4 regions of the Staphylococcus haemolyticus genome follow, and region 2 is predicted to be linked to each of the others. Evidence: riboswitches for the same ligand, from Rfam matches in the RefSeq annotation. Region 2 holds a riboswitch; each other region holds the start of a gene.

The links. Region 2 has a riboswitch for thiamine pyrophosphate ahead of tenA (thiaminase II). Riboswitches for the same ligand answer to the same signal wherever they lie in the genome.
Positions count from the first base shown of each region.
Region 1: linked by a shared signal. The riboswitch ahead of EQ029_RS02315 (thiamine phosphate synthase) and the one ahead of tenA (thiaminase II) in region 2 are both predicted to bind thiamine pyrophosphate.
Region 3: linked by a shared signal. The riboswitch ahead of EQ029_RS08820 (ECF transporter S component) and the one ahead of tenA (thiaminase II) in region 2 are both predicted to bind thiamine pyrophosphate.
Region 4: linked by a shared signal. The riboswitch ahead of EQ029_RS00865 (ABC transporter substrate-binding protein) and the one ahead of tenA (thiaminase II) in region 2 are both predicted to bind thiamine pyrophosphate.

Region 1 is NZ_CP035291.1:511,035-514,252, reverse strand. Features, by position in the region: gene EQ029_RS02320 (pyruvate MFS transporter) at 1-742, opposite strand, end outside; TPP riboswitch at 1,082-1,191, shown strand; gene EQ029_RS02315 (thiamine phosphate synthase) at 1,255-1,845, shown strand; gene thiO (glycine oxidase ThiO) at 1,838-2,953, shown strand; gene thiS (sulfur carrier protein ThiS) at 2,937-3,137, shown strand; gene EQ029_RS02300 (thiazole synthase) at 3,139-3,218, shown strand, end outside.
Region 2 is NZ_CP035291.1:871,972-875,189, reverse strand. Features, by position in the region: gene thiM (hydroxyethylthiazole kinase) at 1-10, opposite strand, end outside; gene thiD (bifunctional hydroxymethylpyrimidine kinase/phosphomethylpyrimidine kinase) at 3-824, opposite strand; gene tenA (thiaminase II) at 817-1,506, opposite strand; TPP riboswitch at 1,582-1,684, opposite strand; gene EQ029_RS04150 (transglycosylase family protein) at 1,795-2,502, opposite strand; gene EQ029_RS04145 (single-stranded DNA-binding protein) at 2,841-3,218, opposite strand, start outside.
Region 3 is NZ_CP035291.1:1,824,638-1,827,855, forward strand. Features, by position in the region: gene auxA (lipoteichoic acid stability factor AuxA) at 1-540, opposite strand, end outside; gene graF (glycopeptide resistance-associated protein GraF) at 690-809, shown strand; TPP riboswitch at 1,099-1,198, shown strand; gene EQ029_RS08820 (ECF transporter S component) at 1,285-1,860, shown strand; gene EQ029_RS08825 (ABC transporter ATP-binding protein) at 1,873-3,218, shown strand, end outside.
Region 4 is NZ_CP035291.1:191,020-194,237, reverse strand. Features, by position in the region: gene EQ029_RS00880 (MerR family transcriptional regulator) at 1-235, opposite strand, end outside; gene EQ029_RS00875 (CPBP family intramembrane glutamic endopeptidase) at 312-1,148, opposite strand; gene EQ029_RS00870 (helix-turn-helix domain-containing protein) at 1,185-1,523, opposite strand; TPP riboswitch at 1,703-1,806, shown strand; gene EQ029_RS00865 (ABC transporter substrate-binding protein) at 1,865-2,776, shown strand; gene EQ029_RS00860 (choice-of-anchor I family protein) at 2,828-3,218, opposite strand, start outside.

The sequences.
Region 1 (3,218 bases), 360 kb from region 2:
ATAATGAAATAACGAATTGTACTACAAAGTATTGACCTGCAATCGCATAGAAACTTACACGACGGAAGAATTGATTCCAAGGTGGTAGTGATTTACTTGTTTGAACAAGGTCACGATTCTCCATAATGAAATGTTTCTCAGCGTCATTAACCATACGGTGTTGCTCTGGTAAGTCTTTCGCAATGATTCCCCATAATATTGCAATTAAAATACCTACAGCACCGAAAATGTAAAATACAGCTTGCCAATTAAATGCATTTACAATAGCAATAGTAATCACAGGCGCTAATACAGGTCCAAAATAAGAACCAGCGAGTAACATACTAGATGCTCTACCTTTCTCATCTTTAGAGAACCAGTTTGCATTAAACACAGCGTTTGATGGATACATTGGCGCTTCACCAATACCGAATAAGAAACGTACTAAATATAATAAACCGTGATGTTTAATCATACCTGTAAAGATAGTGAAAGCACTCCACCATACTAAAGCGATTGTAATCATCTTACGAGGTCCAAATTTCTCAGCTAGCATACCAGAAGGTACTTGCATTAACGCGTAACCTAATGAGAAGAATGAAGCTAACAGACCAAATTGTTGCTTTGTCATATGTAAATCTTCCATCATTTGTGGGGCAATATATGAGATGTTAGATCTATCCATGTAGGCAATAACACCTATGATAAAAAATGCTAATGCGAAAAACCAACGAATACTACTTTTCTTTTGTCTTTGTACCATATCCTCTTTTTCCTACTTCCTTTAATTTGTTGATTCTAAATATATTGTCTAATATAATCACGAGACTCCCTATTTGTAAAAATAACTCCCTTAAAACCCTTACCATCATAAGGTTTCAGCATTTATTTTTAATAATATTACCAGTTTTTGAAATCGTTTTCAATATCTTATTTAAAAGTTCTTTTATTAAATTGTACATCGTTGGTTACTTTATTCACTAAATTCGTATTTACGCTTTGCAATCTCAATATTCATTAAAATTTGAACTCCATTTAAAAAAATTGTAGAATGAACTTGAAATGAAACGCGACTTATTATTATTTAAAATTAAATAGATAATTTATCCACTGGAAGTGCCTTTGTTTAAGGCTGAGAGTAAAGAAAGAACTTTATAATTCCTGGAACCTGATCCAGTTTGTACTGGCGTAGGAAAGTGGCTTACACATATCGTTACATAGAGACTAACGCTATTTCCTACGAAGGAGATAGCGTTTTTTCATTTATTAGGGGTGATAGACATCTTTATTGCGATAACAACTTATAAACATTTAACAGAAGCAGACTTACAACACTTCATTGAAATTAGTAAAGGCATCGATGGTTTACTATTTCGTACGCCTATGTCTAGTGATGATTTATTTTCCTTTTTAGAAAAATTAATCGCTGCTGGTTTCCCTAAAGACAAAATTATTATCCATAGCGATGTTGACTTATTAGAATCCTTGACACTTAAACGCTTGCACTGTCGAGAAATGGACACACTAGCGTTTGATTATAAAGCGCAACATCCTGATGTTGAAGTAAGCATGTCGACACATACTATTAACTCGGTGAAACAAGCTTATCAACATCAATTAGATTATGTCTTTTATGGTCATATATTTACCACGGCTTCTAAGCCAAATCAGCAACCTAGATCAATGTCTGAAATCAAAGCCGTGTTACAAGTTCCGATTCCAGTCTATGCCATAGGAGGTATTACTGAAGATACGATACAACGGCTTCCAAATGGCTTTGCAGGAATTTGTGCAATTTCTTATTTTATGAGCGCATCTTTACAACAAATTCAACATTTACGAAAGGAGTGGTTGAAAGATGCATGACGTACTTATTGTTGGTTCTGGTATTATCGGAATGTCCATTGCGAGACACCTCAGTCATACGCAACTCGACATTGCAATTGTCGACCGTGATATACCTGGTAAACATGCTTCATATAAAGCTGGAGGCATGTTAGGTGCACAAAATGAATTTACAGAAGACAGCGACTTATTTCGTCTCGCTCTAGAGTCACGTGAATGTTTTCCTGAATTATGCGAAACACTCCAAGATGAAACTGGAATAGATATTCAATATCAAGCATCAGGATTGATTAAAATCGCAAATCAAATTGATGATGTGGCGCATTTACGTTCACAATTTCAATTTTTACATGCACTCGATAACGATGTGGTTGAACTTTCAGAGGATGAACTAGCAGATTTAACTGAAGGAAATGTCACTGCATCTGAAATGGCAATCTACATTCCAAATGATGGACAAATCAATGCAAATCATTATACGAAAGCGTTATTTAAATCCTTACAACAGCGTCGTATTTCGCGCTACTTCAATACAAATGTAACAGATATTATTCGGCAGAATGGTTACTATCAAATCGTTTCATCTCAAGGTGATTTATATGCGAAGAAAGTCATAGTGGCAAGTGGTGCATGGTCATCTCAATTATTAAAACAATATCAATTGCCTCGTGTGGTTGTCGGCGTTAAGGGCGAAGTTCTTCTCATGGAACATGACCATTTAAATTTAAAACAAACAGTATTCATGACTAATGGATGCTATATAGTTCCGAAAGCGCCTAATCGTTACTTAATTGGTGCTACTAGCGAATTTGATAATTATTCTGTGGGTAATACGGAACAAGGCGTCTCATGGTTAAAACACTATGCGACAGAACGTATACCTGAACTTGCAAACGCACATATCATTAAACAGTGGTCTGGCGTACGTCCATATACGGACGGCGAATTACCAATTATGGACCGGGTTGACGATGGTTTATATGTCATTACCGGCCATTATCGGAACGGTATTTTATTGTCCCCTGTTATTGGTCGTGACATCGCAAACTGGCTATTAACTGGAGTCAAACCAACTCGCTATGAATCTTTCAATGTCTCAAGGAGGTTAAATCATGAAATGCATTATTAATGGCGATGCATTCACGTTCAATACTGAGCAATCCATTCATCAAGTGCTTGTCTCTTTAGAATTAGACCCAGAACGTGTCATTGTTGAACATAATAAAACATTAATTAAACAAGAAGATTATCATCAACACACAGTACGTGAAGATGATCAATTAGAATTATTAGAATTTGTTGGAGGCGGATAAAATGTTTAAAATTGGAAATTTAGAATTACATTCTCGTTTATTACTAGGTACAGGAAAGTTTGAAAATGAAGACGTACAAAC
Region 2 (3,218 bases):
AGTTATTCATCATCTAAACCTACTTTCTTCATATAAGCAAAATGGTTCACCGGCCCTCTACCTTGACCAATCTCTGGCGTATATTGAATACTTAATGAAATAAATTTCTTAGCTTTTTTTACCGCTTCATAGATTGATTTACCTTTTGCAAGTTCTGCAGTAATTACCGCTGAAAATGTACATCCGGTGCCGTGAGTATGTTTTGTATCAAAGCGTTGATCTTCAAAAGTATATACATCATCCTTAGTAAACAAGAAATCTTTGGCATTGTTTAAATCAGCAGAATGCCCACCTTTTATTACGACGCCTTTACTACCTATCTCGTTAATAAATATGTTACCAGCTTTTCGTATATTTTCTTCAGTGTCTATTTTGATACCAGTAATTTCCTCTGCTTCAGGAATATTAGGCGTGACGACATCTGCTAAAGGTAGTAATGTATTCTGTAAATGTTTCTTAGTATCATCATCCATAAGTGAATCACCACTTTTAGCAAGCATAACTGGATCAATAACGTATGGAATATCTGAATGCTGTTTCAAATAATGTTGGATTAACTCCATTGTTTCATGAGTTGCAATCATGCCTGTCTTAATAGCATGTGGTAATTCATCATTAAAGACACTGTCTAATTGTTCTTGTACCCAACTTATCTCAAGATTATGGATGTGTTGAACGCCTTTCGTGTTTTGCGCAACAATACTTGTAATCGCTGCCATACCGTAGACGCCACAGGCATGAAATGATTTTAAATCGGCCATTACACCAGCGCCACCTGATGGATCAGTTCCTGCAATTGTTAAAGCAATTTTGGGTTTATGCATTTTTGTCGCCTCCGAAGTTCCACTGTTCATTAATATAAGCCATATTAAAGAAATTACGTTCATGTATAGTACTTTGTAAGAAACTTTCTTTAATATCTTTTTTCTCTTGTTCTGTACAATTTGCTGTTAATTCATCTAATAAATTGTCAAATACTTCGATTAATGGTCGCATTTCTGTGCTATAGAAATCAAACCATTTCGATGTTACTGAATCTCTATTTAGATTTTGATCATCTAATGCCATTTTAGCTACTACTTCATATACATAAGGACAAGGTGCCATTGCAGCTATAGTATACGCAGCATTTTCATGTGCATATGCGTGATAATACATATGTTTAATATAATGATCTCCACTAGGTGGCCATACTTTTTCTTTAACAATTTCTTCATAAGGTTCGTTGATATAATCTGCTAGGATTTCATGTGCCTCAACCTCACCATCAAGCATAAATTCAATTTGTTCAACTAAAAATTTAACATCCTTCATTGATGGCGCTTTTGGGATAAGAAGTGCATATAAATTTGTAAATTCTTTCAAATATGATGCATCTGCTCTTAAATATTGACGTACTGCTTGAGCATCTAAATCCCCTTTTAATAGGTCTTGTATAAAACCATCATTATAAATTTCTTCAATAATAGGTTGCGCAGCCTCTTTAATCTCAGTTGAAAATGTCATATTAATCCTCCTTAAAATTAAAAAATGCTACATTTCAACGTAGAAATGTAGCTATCATTCAATAAAGAGAACGTAACATTTACATAACTACTTTCCTACGTTGGTACTAACCAAATCAGGTTATAAGGGTCTGAATTAATCATCTCAGCCATTTACTATGGCTCCCCTAGTAGCATTAATTTATTAATTTAACAATATCAAAATGACTGCGTTTTATCAAACAAAACAAAAAAGAGTGGAACAAAATTCACTGTTCCACTCTTACTTTAAAATAATTAAATTACTATATTATGCAGTTACCCATTGTGAAGCGCCTGCAGTGTTATATAATTTAACTGCTGCAGCATCTTGTACGTCTTCAGGAGCTTGTGCTGGTGAAACACCTTTATATTCATCAGGAGCTACTGAATCCCAAGTAGATTGTAAGAATTGATATTTACCTGCTGCACCTGAACTTGGGTTGATAGCAGTAATGTCGCCACCAGATTCACGTTGTGCAATTTGTTGTAAATGACTGTTAACATTTACAGAAGAACCACTTGAAGCATTGTTATTTGAAGAACTTGAGTTAGAAGTTGTAGCTTCAGTTTGTGGTTGTTGTGTTTGTTCAGTTTGAGGTGCTTGTTGAGTTTGAGTTGGTTGAGCTTGACTAGATTGTTGTTGTGAACCAACTTGTTCAGCTGAAGTTTGATTAGAAACAGTTGAAGCTTGTGCACTTACATCTTGTTGTTGAGAAGCTTGACCTGATTGTGCATAGTTCCAGCTCCAATTAGTACCATCTGATTCAAAATGGTAAGTGAAACCTTCATAATCAAAAGTTACATTGTAAGCACCTTCTTGGATAGGGCTATCATTTAATGATTGATCGTTTGATTGAGCTAATTGAGCTAATTCTGCTTTATTTACTTGAGCTTCGCTCGCATCTGCGTGTCCAGCGTTGCCAGCAACTACTCCTAAACCTACTGCTAATGATGAAGCAATAATTGTCTTTTTCATAATATATATATCCTCCTAAGAATGTTTGTGTCTTAATTAATTTTACAAGTAACACTTTAACATCCATAAAATCATAGTAGGTTACAGTGAAATAAAAAAAGACAGGACTTTTTTACATAGAAATTACATTAGTAAAACCATAATTATTTCAATTGCAAACTATCATGACAGTTTTGAATAGGTAAATAAACATCTTTTCTTTGTAATATTTATGAAATCTTTCAGATAATTAAATGGATAATTTAATAGCCTCCCTTATAAAATTCTTTATATAAGAGAGGCCATGAGTATAATTAAAAGAAGTTTTTATAGTAAAAAGGGATGGAGTTATTAGAACATTAGTTAACATCAATCACTTCAAGGTGATCAAAGGAATAAGCGTCTTCATCATATGAGGTGTTAGGAAGAATATTATCATTTTTAGATTTAGGGGACATAAATTTAATTGTTTCAACATATAATTCAGTCACAAAGTGCGTTTGGCCATCTTTATCGTACTTACGAGATCTCATTTGTCCTGTAATACCAACTAAAGTGCCTTGGTCTGTATATGATTCTATATTTGTTGCTGTTTTACCAAATGCCTTACAAAAAATATAATCACAAGCTATTTCATTATTTTCATCTTTATAATTACGTTCAGTTGCAACACAGAACGTAGCTATTTTCACCTCCTCGTTTTCAAATATTTGTGCCTTTTTGGTCAATCGACCTAC
Region 3 (3,218 bases), 950 kb from region 2:
ACCGTATAGAGAAATTTGAGTAATTAAATAACTTATTCCGTATGAAAAGATAATCCATAGATAATGGCTTTTTCTATTAGCAACATTAAGTTCATCTTTATATACAATGTAGCCTGTGTGAATTATAAAAGGAATAATAAAGATAATTGCCCAAAAACTGTACACTTGAGTCATTAAAGTAATTGAAATGAGGAAGTATAAAATCCCAATAATTAAAAAGAAAATTGAGATGTCGTAATCATATTTCGTAGTTCTAAATAATGCATATCCAATAAGCATTACAAGAATACCAAACAGAATAATTATGACTGCACTAATAATAGGAAAGCTGCCTATGAACCTACTCATCACTCTAATTATTTCACTGAAGAATGCATTAAGAAAATCCCATAAATTATGAATTTTCAACTCAACTTTTTCTTTATCTTTTAATTGATTGATTAAAGGTAAGTTTATTAATATTATGAGACCCGTGAAGAGTGAAACGATACCGATAATATAACTAAAAATTATCTCGGTGTGTTTCTTAAGAAAAGACATACTGTTCACCTCAAAATTCATTATATAGTAAGATGTTCATCTTGTCTTTATTAAACAATAAAATACATCTCGAGACCTATATAAGTTTATCCTACTTTTATGTGGGTAAACTTAAATTGTAATCATTAATCTATCAAGGAGTGTTAATTATGACAAACGAAGATGCTAAAAAAGCAAAAGAAGTAGAAGAAAAATTAAAAGAACAAAAAGAAGAAAAAACTGATGACATCGAACAAACTAAAAAAGATGTTCAAGACACTTTAGATTAATTATTAAGAAATCTCAATTCGCAGGAGTTGAGAACAATATACTATTTAACCGCTACACTGCTAAAAAGTAGTAGTTAACTAAAAACTGAGAGAACGCTCTTTCCGAGCTTTTCTCAGTTTTTATTTTTAATACAAGGTTTAAACATTTTAGAGATTTCACTAGTTAAGTGTATTAGGGAATAGCGTATTCAGAGTAAAACCAAATCAAATCCCCTTTTTTATTTGTAACTTAGCAAAATCATCTTGACATTAAATCTTAAAAGTCATACATTTAAAATAAATTAAATATAAAATGCACTAGGGGTGTGTATACTGAGATGAGGTTTAACCTCGAACCCTTTGAACCTGAACTAGTTAAAACTAGCGTAGGAAAGTGTTGCTAATATAAATAATTGTGGTAAATACATATAGCATTTTATTTAAATTCACGCACAACTTTCTACGGATGGTTGTGCGTTTTTTAGGAGGAAATAACATGTCAAAAGGTTTAAAGCTTTCAGAAATATTAGTAACTGTTCTGATTGCAGTAGTATTTGCTATTATTTATAACTTATGGTGGTTTGCATATAATGTGGCCCAAGTTGCCGGTGTTCACATTGAGCAATTAACTTATGGCGTTTGGTTTATGGCAGCTATCGTTGCGTATTTAATAATTCCTAAACCTGGTATTGCACTAATTGCAGAATTTGCCGCAGGTGCTGGTGAAACAATTGTTATGGGTAAATTTGATATCCCTACAATTGTATATGCTATCCTTCAAGGTTTAGCTTGTGAAATTATTTTTGCTATTTTCAAATATAAATCTAGATCATTAATGGTTGCTATATTAGCAGGATTAGCAACTGCATTAATTTCATTTCCAGTTGATTATTATTACGGTTATTTAGCTGAAGTCGCAGGATGGAATCTTCTTTTATTCATTATCTTCCGTTCTATTAGCGGTATTGTCATTGCAGGCTTATTATCTTATCTGATTGTTAAAGCATTAGATCAAACAGGTGTAACGAAATTATTCCGCCCTGCATCTCAAAAAGACTACGACAACCTATAAGGGGAAATTAAAGTGTTAAAAGCGAAAAATTTACGTCTAAAATATCCTAACGGCGAACGTAAAATCTTCGATAATTTAAATATTGAAATTAAAGATAAAGAAAAAGTGCTTTTACTAGGTCCTTCTGGATCTGGTAAGAGCACATTGCTTAATGTTTTAAGTGGTATCGTTCCAAATCTAATTGAATTACCGATGAAATATGATGAGCTTGAAATTGACCCACACTCCGGCGTCATTTTTCAAGATCCAGATACGCAGTTTTGTATGCCTAAAGTGTATGAAGAACTTGCTTTCGTTCTAGAAAATAAGCAAGTACCACACAATGAAATGGACGCACTTATAGAGAATGCTTTAGCATCGGTTGATTTAAATGTTACGGACAATACTTTTGTCAATCATTTAAGTGGTGGCATGAAACAAAAGCTCGCTATTGTTGAAACTATTTTACAAGAAGCTAATACGCTTTTCTTAGATGAGCCTACTGCCATGTTAGATGTAGATGCTACAGCTGATTTGTGGCAACGACTTATTCAGTTATGGTCCGATCAAACTGTGCTTATTGTCGAACACAAAGTTGAACATATTTGGGAGCATGTCGATAGAGTCATCTTATTGAATTATGAAGGGCAAATCATAGCAGATGGCACACCGGATTACATATTAAACAACTGTGAGCATTTACTCACTGAATTTGGCGTTTGGCATCCTCATGCTTGGGATTATGCGCCAAAGCCGATTACATTTCCATCTAATGAAGCTGAAACATTATTTACTTTTAAGAATGGTCAAGTTATTCGTGGTAAAAAACAATTATTCCAGACATCCGAATTAAATGTTCATTCTGGAGAATGGATTACGATAACTGGGAAAAATGGTACAGGTAAAACAACGCTGTTAGAATCAATGATGCAACTTATAAAATATGAAGGCACGATGGCTTATAAGAATACAATATTGAAGAAAATTAAAGATGCAGCCAAGCATATGTATCTCGTTTATCAAAACCCTGAATTACAATTTATAACAAATTCAGTTTATGAAGAAATATATATACATTATAATCATCAAGAACCTTCAATCGCTGAAAATGAAACGATGAAACTTTTAAAATTATTGCATTTAGAAGCTATTAAAAACCAACATCCATTTGAATTATCTATGGGTCAGAAACGACGTCTTAGCGTAGCTACTGCACTAAGTTCAAAAGCCGACATCATCTTGCTAGATGAACCAACATTCGGACTGGATAGTCACAATACATTCCAATTGATTGAACTTTTCCAAGAAAGCGTCTCTAGTGGTCAAACCATCATTATGGTTACACACGACCCGGAAATCATTCATCGCTATCCAACACG
Region 4 (3,218 bases), 680 kb from region 2:
TGTTACACTCTTTTGAAGTAGGCTTGTTAAATAAATTTACAATATACTTTATTTCTTCTAGGCTTAAGTTTAATCGTTTCAAATCTTTGATAAGTTTCAATGTTGTATAGACAGTCTGATTAAATTCCCTATAATTATTTTGATTTCTAGAAATGTTAATCAAGCCTTTTTCTTCATAATAACGAATCATTGATTTAGATATATTAAGCTTTTTGGAAACTTCATCTATTTGCATTTTTTCATCCCCTTCCTATGTTATTTAAAAGTTATCATTAAACTATACTTGAAGGTCAATAAAAAAAGAGACTAAATTAGTCTCTCAAATTAATTCTCTGCACACTTTTCATTGCAACTAAAATTATTGCTATTACGAATAATACTATTGCTATGAGTGAAGATGTATTACCGTATGCGCCACCGGTTAGGAGTATGTTTTTAACTTTAATAATATATTGAATTACGCCGTAGTCATCGTTATGCGTTGCGATATGGACAAAGTCTGACAGGTTCCAGCACATATGCATAAAAACACTTGGCCAAATTGAGTTAAATTTATACGCCGTCATACCGTACAATATACCAGCGACCGTGCCACTTACGACTAATAATATTAGACTAACACCAGACATCCCTCCATTAAACAAATGGACTAAAGCGAATAATACTGATGTAACAATGATGGCAAAGGTAATATTCTCTTTCTTTTCAATGTAGCCCATTAATAAGCCTCGTACTGTTAATTCTTCAGCTATAGGTGCACATACTCCACCTAAAACAATAATTTCAAATAACATTTCTAAATATTCTATTACAGTATCAGCTTTCGTTATTTCAAAATGACCTGGAATAAAGACACAATAAATGATGATATTTATAATCGGAATCAGTAAGCCAACTGATAGATAACTTAGACTAAACTTAAGTGTGTTAATACGATAGTCACTTAATTTCTCTTTAAATCCTTTATTAATTAAAAGTTTAATGAATAAAAAGGTAAGTCCCACATAGGTGATACCATGTAAGATTGTTTCAAAAGATTTCAAATCTAACAAATGCCATAGTAAAGCAATATTTTGCGCAATGACTGTTAATACAAACGTCAAAATAATGACACCAATCATTTTTAAATACTTAATTATTAAGCTCATCATGTACCTCCCAAGTTGAGTTAGGAGACCTCACTATTAACTTGTAAAGATTTGTGTTATTGTACCGCACACGATAACTACCAAAATTAATACGAACCACCACTTTTGAGATAAGAAATCCCAAAAATTTAAATGTTCAGGATATGATTGTGATTCTTCTCTTTTATAAGGATGAGACGTTTGCCCTGTTAATAATTCGTCTGTGGAAATGTCAAAACGTTGCGCTAATTGCACAATCATTTGCGCATTCGGTTCAATCGTACCCTGTTCCCATTTGGAAACGGTTTGGCGTGTCGTGTGTAATTCAGTAGCTAATTGATCTTGAGTTAGATCATTCTCTTTACGATGTTTCCTAATCTGTTCAGCAAGTTTCATAGTTATGGTCACCTCTCTTCTAACTTAGCAAGTTCATTTGTCACTTTCCGCATACAAAATGGCGCGTTCCCTTTAATTTCGCTAACATTTTGTTTCCAAAACTTAGCATATCATGTTAACTATATTTTTATCAGTCAATTTTCTACTATACAAATTTATGCTATGTTATTAATAGATAAAAAAATCACTAGGGGTGCATTTAATATGCTGAGAGAAAGTAAAAAACTTTCAACCCTTGAACCTGTTGGTTAGTACCAGCGTAGGAAAGTGAAATACATATACTGCTATTTCTTTCAAATTCACTTTTTTACGAAAAAATTGTCTGTTGGAGGAATTTTTTTATGGAAAAATTAATTGTTGGTTTAGCATGGTTTTTAAACCCTGATCACTTACCTTTAATTTTAGGTATTGAAAAAGGCTGGTTTAAAGAAGAAGCGTTAGAAATTGAAATGATTGAACCAGAAAAACACTTCGATGCATTGGAAGAAATCGAAAATAATTCAATGGATATTGCAATTACTGAACCTATTCATTTAGTTGAAGATAAAGCAACTAATCAAAATGTGGTAGGTTTTGCCAGATATCTACACACTAATGGCGGTGTTATGTATAACAAAGATAAAGGAATAAAGACACCTAAAGATTTAGTTGGCAAACGTCTTCAATATCCTGGAGCCCCTGACCTAGGAGGTATTGCTATTGCCAAAACAATGATTGAAGCTAATGGTGTAACATACAAAGAGGGAGATATAACACCAGTTAATAATAATTTTTATCATACTGACGCACTATTAAATGATAAAGCAGATGCTGCCACACTTATATTTGAAAACTTTGAGATTCTCGAAGCAAAAAGTAAAGGTTTAAATGTAGATTATTTTGCATTAAAAGATTATAACGTGCCAGACTTTTGCCAGTTAATTTTTATTACAACTCCTAATAAATTAAAAGAGGATAAAGGAAAAATTAAAAAATTCCTTAAAGTCATTAAAAAAGCAATTCAATTTATTAATACTCATCTCGAAGAAGCAGTCGATGTTTATGCTAAATATACTCAAACGGATGTAAGTAATCAATTAAATAAAGACACAATCATTGCAACTACCAAATGTTTTACTAATGATTTATCTATGAGCCCAGAATTTTATGATGACTTACAATTATGGCTTAAGGAAAATGGCAAAATTGAAACAACTATAGATGCTAAAGAATACTTTAATAACCATTTATTATTTAACAGAACCTCTAAATAATAATGATAAGAGCACACTAAATTTCAGATTAGCGTGCTCTTAATTTATATATTATTTCTCAGATTTCGAAGTTTTGCGTTTTCTAATAAATGCTAACCCTAAACCACCAAGTAACACTGACCATAACGTTGTATTTGTTTCAGTTTGACCTGATTTTGGCAGTTCTTTTTTTACGTTATCAGACGAAGTATTTGCATGGTTTGACTTATCAGATACTACACTTCCATGGTTAGTTGTCACTGCGTGATGACTTGAAGATTTTGTGCTTACCACACTCAAGTTATGAGTGTTAGAATTTACTGTTAGCTTATCACGGCTTTCTTCTTGATGATTTGCATGGGCACTATGATTAATATTGTGTGAAGCACCTTTACTCTCTACTTCTTCATGTGATTGTGCACTTGTATCATTGTTATCTTCTTTATCTGAGATAACCTCGTCG